2 regions of the Kocuria gwangalliensis genome follow, and region 1 is predicted to be linked to the other one. Evidence: riboswitches for the same ligand, from Rfam matches in the RefSeq annotation. Region 1 holds a riboswitch; the other holds the start of a gene.
What was found. Region 1 has a riboswitch for thiamine pyrophosphate ahead of ABEA06_RS00900 (ECF transporter S component). Riboswitches for the same ligand answer to the same signal wherever they lie in the genome.

Region 1 (3,398 bases):
AGACCTGCGCGCCCTGAAACAGGAGACCGGAGGCAATGAGACGACCACGACCGGAATGATTCATTCGCCGACCACTCAGATGTATCGCACCGGTGGCGGGCCCGAGCGGGGAGAGGAGTAAACCGTGTTCGAGATAGCCGTGTGGATCTGCGGGGTCTTCCTGGTACTGGCCGCGGCCGGGGCCATTTATCGCCTCGCCAAGGGCCCCTCCCTCCTGGATCGAGTCATTGCCAGTGACGTGTTGCTGGCCATTGTCGGGGCGTCCCTTGCCATCGAGATGGTTTACAACCATCACATGAACAACATTTTCCTCTTGGTCATCGTCTCGCTGGTCGGCTTCTTGGGCTCCGTGACCGTGGCGCGTAACGCGGGAACGGGGAAGTCATGACGTGGGAACTGATTCTGGATGTCGTCGCAGCCGTGTGCATGGTGGTGGGGTGCCTGATGTCGCTGGCCGCGGCGGTGGGTCTGGTGCGTTTCCCGGACCTGCTCTCCCGTATGCACGCCGGTACCAAGCCCCAGGTCTTCGGCCTGCTGCTGTTACTGACCGCGGTGGGCATTGAGGGGCGCGACCCCGCAATGATTCCGTTGCTGATCCTGGCGTGGTTGTTCATGCTGCTGACGGTCCCCGTCTCCGCCCACATGGTGGGTCGGTCGGCGTACCGGTCCAAGCACCTGCGCGAGGAAAACCTCACCCAGGACGACCTCAAGAACGTGATCGAGTACGCGAGTACCAGGCGTGACGACTAAAAATCTCGGCCCGTGGCGGGCCGAGGTGGTCGAAGAACCAGCAACTGCTTCGTATGCTTAGTGAAGCAGCGAGAACCGTGAAGAGGAGCTTTCAATGAGCAAAATGTACGATTTGGCCGGCACCGCAGCATCACTGGGCGGCGTGGCACTGTCCAACAAGGTGCTGACCGCGGGCTGGAAAAAGGTTACGGGTAACGAGCCCCCCGCCAAGAACCCGGACCCGGACGAGGCCTGGCGCGACATCATCGTGTGGGCCCTTCTGACCGGTCTTGTGGGCACGCTCATCAAGGTGGGTGTCCAGCGCGCCATCGCCAAGATGGACAGTGACCAGGACAACACGTCGCAGAGCGAGATCTAAATTTTCCGACTGCCGGAAGCGGCGGGGGTGCGTCCAGCGGACGCGACCCCGCCGCTTCTTTTGGTCTAGGATGAGGCACTAACGACAGGGGAGCGCCCGAGCGGCGCTGAGAGTGCGCACCAGCGCAGACCCTCGAACCTGATCCGGTTCATACCGGCGCTAGGGAGTCGAGCATCTCAAAGGACCCGTGCGCGGCCCGTGCGCGGTTCTTTCCCCTCCTGTACTCATCAGGAGGATGAACATCATGACCCAGGTCAAATCCAGGACCGCCCGTCCGCAGCGGAAATCCCCCAAGAAGTCGTGGCGGGTGGTGGACATCGTGGTGGCTGCGGTGCTGGCCGCACTGTGCGCCGTCGTCTTCTGGGCGTGGGCCAACCTGTTGTACCCGGTGGCGACCACCGCTGCGGTTGCTTACCCGCCGGCCACCGGCCTGATCGGCGGCGGTTGGCTGATCGCCGGCACCCTGGGGGCACTGATCATCCGCAAGCCCGGAGCCGCGATTTTCTGCGAACTTCTCGCCGCCGTCCTGGAAGGCTTCCTGGGCACCCACTTCGGCTGGCCGGTGGTGTTCTCGGGTTTGATCCAGGGTGCCGCCGTGGAGATCGTGTTCCTGCTGAGCCGTTATCGTCGCTTCGGCCCGGCCGCCGCGGCGGCAGGTGGTGCGCTTGCGGGACTGGTCATGGGAATCAACGAAAGCATCATCTACAACTACGAATGGGCCTTCGACCAGCGAGTGGTTTATACGGCTCTCACCACCCTCTCGGGTGCGGTCATCGCCGGGATCTTGATGTGGCTGGTCACCCGGGCGCTGCAGAGGACGGGCGTGCTCAACGGGTTGGCCTCCGGCGCCGCACGACGATGAACGCGCACGTGGCCGTGGAGCAGCGCGGGGCGGACGTGGTGCTCACGGATTTCGGGTGGCACTACCCCGGCCGTGAGGAACCGTCCCTGCGCTGCGTGAGCGCTCGGATCAGGCCGGGCGAGCGTGTGCTGCTGCTGGGCCCGTCCGGAGCCGGTAAGTCCACGCTGCTGCAGGCCATGGCCGGTGTGGAACAGGATCCTGACGGCGAATCCCGCTCCGGGGAACTCACCGTCAACGGCGTGGATCCGCGCGACGCGCGCGGATCGGTGGGTTTCATGCACCAAGATCCCGAGACGCAGGTCATTTTGGGGCGCGTGGGCGACGACGTCGCTTTCGGCCTCGAGAATCTCGCCGTACCTCGCGACCAGATCTGGTCCCGGGTGGAGGCAGCGCTTGCCGAGGTCGGGTTGGACCTCCCGCTCGATCATTCCACCACCTCGCTGTCCGGGGGGCAGAAGCAGCGCCTGGCGTTGGCCGGAACCATGGCCATGCGCCCACAGCTCCTCCTGCTCGATGAACCCACCGCCAGCGTGGATGAACGGGGCGCGGTCGAATTGCGCGACGCGGTGGACCGTGCGGTGTCACAGGCGGGCACCACGATGATCGTGGTCGAGCACCGAGTCGGCCTCTGGGAATCCGTGGTGGACCGAGTGCTGGTGCTCGACGACAACGGGAGCGTAGCGTTCGACGGTCCGACCCGCGAGGTCCTCGTGGACGCGCGCGAACTCTTGCAACGGCAGGGTACGTGGGTTCCGGACTGGACACCGTCCACCATTCCCGCCCCGGCGTACGACCAGCAGGCAACGCCGCTGCTGGAGGTCCACGACCTGGCCGTGAGCCGAACCCAGCCGAGCGCGCGAGCGGTGGCGCGGCGGCGTCGTCGGGCGCGTAAAGCCTGGTCCCGCGGAACACCGGGACGGGACGAGATATGCGCTACCGAGAATGTTGTGCCGGTCGCCCACAGCATCACCCTGACCGTGCGCGCGGGTCAGGCGCTGGCCGTCACGGGCGAGAACGGCGCCGGGAAGTCCACGCTGGCGCTGACATTGGCGGGATTGCTCTTGCCGTGCGCGGGAACCGTGAAAGCCACGCGGGCTCTCGCCGGGAACGCTCCCGCTGACCCCTCGCTCTGGGAGGGAACGGAGCTCATCACCCGCATCGGCAGTGTCTTCCAGCACCCGGAGCATCAGTTCCTCTGCTCGTCCGTGCGGGCCGAACTTGAATACGGGCCGCTCCGGACGGCCCGCCGCGGTACCGACTCGGGGCTGGACGAGACGCGCATTGACACCCTGCTGCGCCGTCTGGACCTGGCGGAGATCCAGGACGCCAACCCGTTCACACTGTCCGGCGGGCAGAAACGGCGGCTATCGGTGGCGACCGTGCTGGCCTCCGCCCCGCAGGTGCTCATCCTCGACGAGCCCACGTTCG
Region 2 (3,398 bases), on a different contig from region 1:
CGGAAACCTTCTCCTGGCGGCCGCCTGCGCGGACAATCGCGTACACCACTTGGGAACTCACTTCTCTCGACATCTATGGACTACGTGTAAGGGTCGGGAACACACCTGGAGGACCACGAATGTCGAGACATCACGTCGCGGCAGTCCTAGCAGACCGCGCCTAGCGTGGCTTTCGCATCAAACAGGAGGTGAACCCGAGTGTGCCGCCTGACGCGGTGGATTTAACTGTCCACACACACGCTGGTACCCGGCACCGAAAATCTAGCATACCCGATGCGTGGAAGCTACGGCAAACGGGCGGGCCCCGGCGCGTCGAACGGGTTCGGCGAAGAACCGCAGCTCCAGCTCACAGCCTCGCATGAACACCTCCCGCATGCGCCGTCGGGTAACCGGGTCTGCCGTTGCGGCTGCCCGGTCCACGATGTCCTTGGCCCGCTCGGTCGCGAGGTGGAATCCGGGAGCATTGTAGGTGGCCAGCCAATCGCCGTACGGATGCGGTTCCAGTCCGGCAGCGCGGGCCTTTTCCGTCAGCGCGCCACCCACTGCCGCGTAGAGCCAGTAGCACGGCAATACTGCCGCGGCCCCCACCGCGAAGGTCTCACTTCCCGTGGCCGCCAGCAGAAAATCCGAATACGTCTTGGTCACCTCGGACGCCGGCTGCGGGGGCGCACCGTGGAGCCGCGTGCGGTGCAGCGCAGACTCCACGGTCACGACCTCCGCCGCTCCGTGGGCGAAGAATGCGCGCGCCGATTCCGACGGCGCCGCCGCGGCCAACGCGGCCAGCGCACGTGAGTAAACAGCCAAGTACTGCCTGTCCTGGTCCAGGTACCACTGGAAGGTCTCGGACGGCAGCGTGCCGTTGCCCAACTGGGCAACGAAGTCCAGGGTGTCGATCTCACCACGCACACCCTCGCAATCGCGCCAGAGCGCATCCGTGAATCGCCCGTGGGAGTCGGTGTCCACCAGAACATGCTGAGCATGGTGGAAATGATGTACGGGGCCGTTGCCCCGTCCCACGTGGAGACCGTCGGCGTGTTCGAGCGCGCCGCGCAGCCACGAGCGCGCCGTGCTCACGGCGCCCACCCAGTCCCCCGTGCGTGCCACGACCGTGGCAATGGCGCAGGACAGAGAACACCCGGTGCCGTGAGTGTTGGACGTTGCGACGCGCGGATCGTCGAACACGATCACGGGCTCGTCCCGCCCGGGTTCGAGCAGAGCATCCGGGGTTCGCGCTCCGGGCAGGTGGCCACCCTTCACGAGGACGCGCGTGCCGAACCGCTCGGCCACGTCTTGGCCCTGTCTCAGGGCCTCGGTCCACGTGCCAGCCGGCGCCGCACCGGCCAGCACGGCCAGTTCCGGGAGGTTGGGCGTGATCAGGTCGGCGAACGGCAGCAGTGACAACAGGGCCGTTTGAGCCTCCGCCCGCAACAATCGCCCACCGGCCGTGGCCACCATCACGGGATCAAGCACCGTCACCGGTGGTTTCACCTCGGCCAGCCAGTCGCGCACGGCCTCGATCACCTCGACCGATCCGAGCATGCCCACCTTGACCGCGTCCAGAGTCACGTCGGAGCTCACGGCCTCGAGCTGGGCGCGGAGGACCCGCACGGGTGGGGTGTGGATGTCGATCACGCCCTTGGTGTTCTGGGCCACCACCGCGGTGATCACGTTCATGCCGTAACCGCCCATTGCGGCGATGGACTTCAGGTCGGCGGCCTGCCCGGCGCCGCCCGTGGGATCGGTGCCCGCGATCGACAGGACGCGGGGCACGGTTGGAACAGCAGAATGCGTAGTCAGCACGACATTCCCTTCGCTAGTACGAGCTAGATCAGGTTCAACGGGTGTTATCTCAGCCGCTCGTGCGGCACCCCGTGTCAGTGGTACAGATCATGCCACAAGGGTGCGGGGTTCTGATTCCCGCACCCTTGTGGCATGTCATGTCTTGCGGTCGGTGACCGGTGTCAGCTCGTGGCGCCACCCGTCATCTTCATGTCCTCGGCCTTCACACCCACGCCCACCACGGTGGGCTGAGCCGAGGCCTTGGGCGCCTTCTGCTGAGAGATATCGGCCGTGAACCGCTTGACGGGTTCCTCCGTACCAACCGGCTCGTGGGTCCGAACACTGGCCGTTCCCGGTGCCGCCGCGGGTGCGGACGCTCGGCGGGAACGACGCCGCGTGGCCGGCTTGATCTCCGCCTCCGCAGCGGGTGCCACGGCCGCCTTGGCGCCCCCCGGTTGCGACTCATTGGTTGCCGGGCGCTGGGCCCGGCGCGAACGGCCTCCGCGGCTGCCACGCGAGGACTGCTCCTGCGAGGCCGTATCACGTGCCGGCTGCCCGTCCGAGGACTGCTCCCGGGTTGCGTCGTGAGCGGGTTCCTCCGTGAAGGCCGCGGTCAGCGAGTCCAGCGTGAATGACTGCTGACCGGTCTGCGACTGCTCCTCGTGGTGAGCGCTGCCGTGGGGCAACTCGATGACCTCACCATGAATGGTGAGACTGGACGAAGGGCCCTCGCCCGTGTCGTTCGACTCCCGGCCGCGGTCACCGCGGGCCGAGTCCTGGGAATCCGCTGACGACGCGTCCTCGCCCTGGCCGTCCTGACCCGACTGACCTCGGCCACGACTGCGCTTGCCGCGACGCTTCTTACGGCGACGATCGCCGTCCTGATCACCGTGTTCCTGGTTGTCCTGGGCACCGGACTGATCCTTCGCCTGGCCCTCGCCGCCGGAGCGCTCGGCGGACTGGGCGTCACCCGGCTGACCCGGCGCGGCGTCGTCGTCGTGCTGTGAAGCCGCCGCGATACTGGCCAGTGCGCTGCGAGCCGCCTCGGCGCGGGCCTTGGAGTCTTCCTCGCTGCCCGCGTGGCCGTTGTCCGAGCCGTTGCCACCGTTACCGGTGTTCTTGGGCTTGTCCTGCGATCCGCCCGGCTGAGCACCCTGGTGCTGCTGCTTGTGCTTGGAGCGTTTGCGCTCGTTGCGGTTGGTGCGGTGGTCCGCGCCCGAATCCCCGGCGCGCCCCTTGAGCGGGTGGTCGTGCACGATCGCGCCGCGACCGGCACACGCCTCGCACGGCTCCGAGAAGACTTCGAGCAGGCCCGTGCCCATGCGCTTGCGCGTCATCTGCACCAGACCCAGGGAGGTCACCTCCGCGACCTGGTGCTTGGTGCGGTCCCTGCCCAGGCACTCGACCAGGCGACGCAGCACCAGCTCACGGTTGGACTCCAGGACCATGTCGATGAAGTCGACCACGATGATCCCGCCGATGTCCCGCAGCCGCAGCTGGCGGACGATCTCCTCGGCGGCCTCCAGGTTGTTCTTGGTGACCGTCTCCTCCAGGTTGCCGCCGGAGCCGGTGAATTTGCCGGTATTGACGTCCACCACGGTCATGGCCTCGGTGCGGTC

Region 2: another riboswitch for thiamine pyrophosphate. It lies ahead of ABEA06_RS04005 (bifunctional hydroxymethylpyrimidine kinase/phosphomethylpyrimidine kinase); the one in region 1 lies ahead of ABEA06_RS00900 (ECF transporter S component).

Annotation. Positions count from the first base shown of each region.
Region 1 is NZ_BAABLN010000001.1:201,509-204,906, reverse strand. Features, by position in the region: gene ABEA06_RS00920 (Na+/H+ antiporter subunit E) at 1-121, shown strand, start outside; gene ABEA06_RS00915 (monovalent cation/H+ antiporter complex subunit F) at 125-388, shown strand; gene mnhG (monovalent cation/H(+) antiporter subunit G) at 385-750, shown strand; gene ABEA06_RS00905 (DUF4235 domain-containing protein) at 845-1,108, shown strand; TPP riboswitch at 1,185-1,291, shown strand; gene ABEA06_RS00900 (ECF transporter S component) at 1,353-1,970, shown strand; gene ABEA06_RS00895 (ABC transporter ATP-binding protein) at 1,967-3,398, shown strand, end outside.
Region 2 is NZ_BAABLN010000008.1:153,969-157,366, forward strand. Features, by position in the region: gene rplU (50S ribosomal protein L21) at 1-49, opposite strand, end outside; gene ABEA06_RS04005 (bifunctional hydroxymethylpyrimidine kinase/phosphomethylpyrimidine kinase) at 262-1,800, opposite strand; TPP riboswitch at 1,788-1,882, opposite strand; gene ABEA06_RS04010 (Rne/Rng family ribonuclease) at 1,962-3,398, opposite strand, start outside.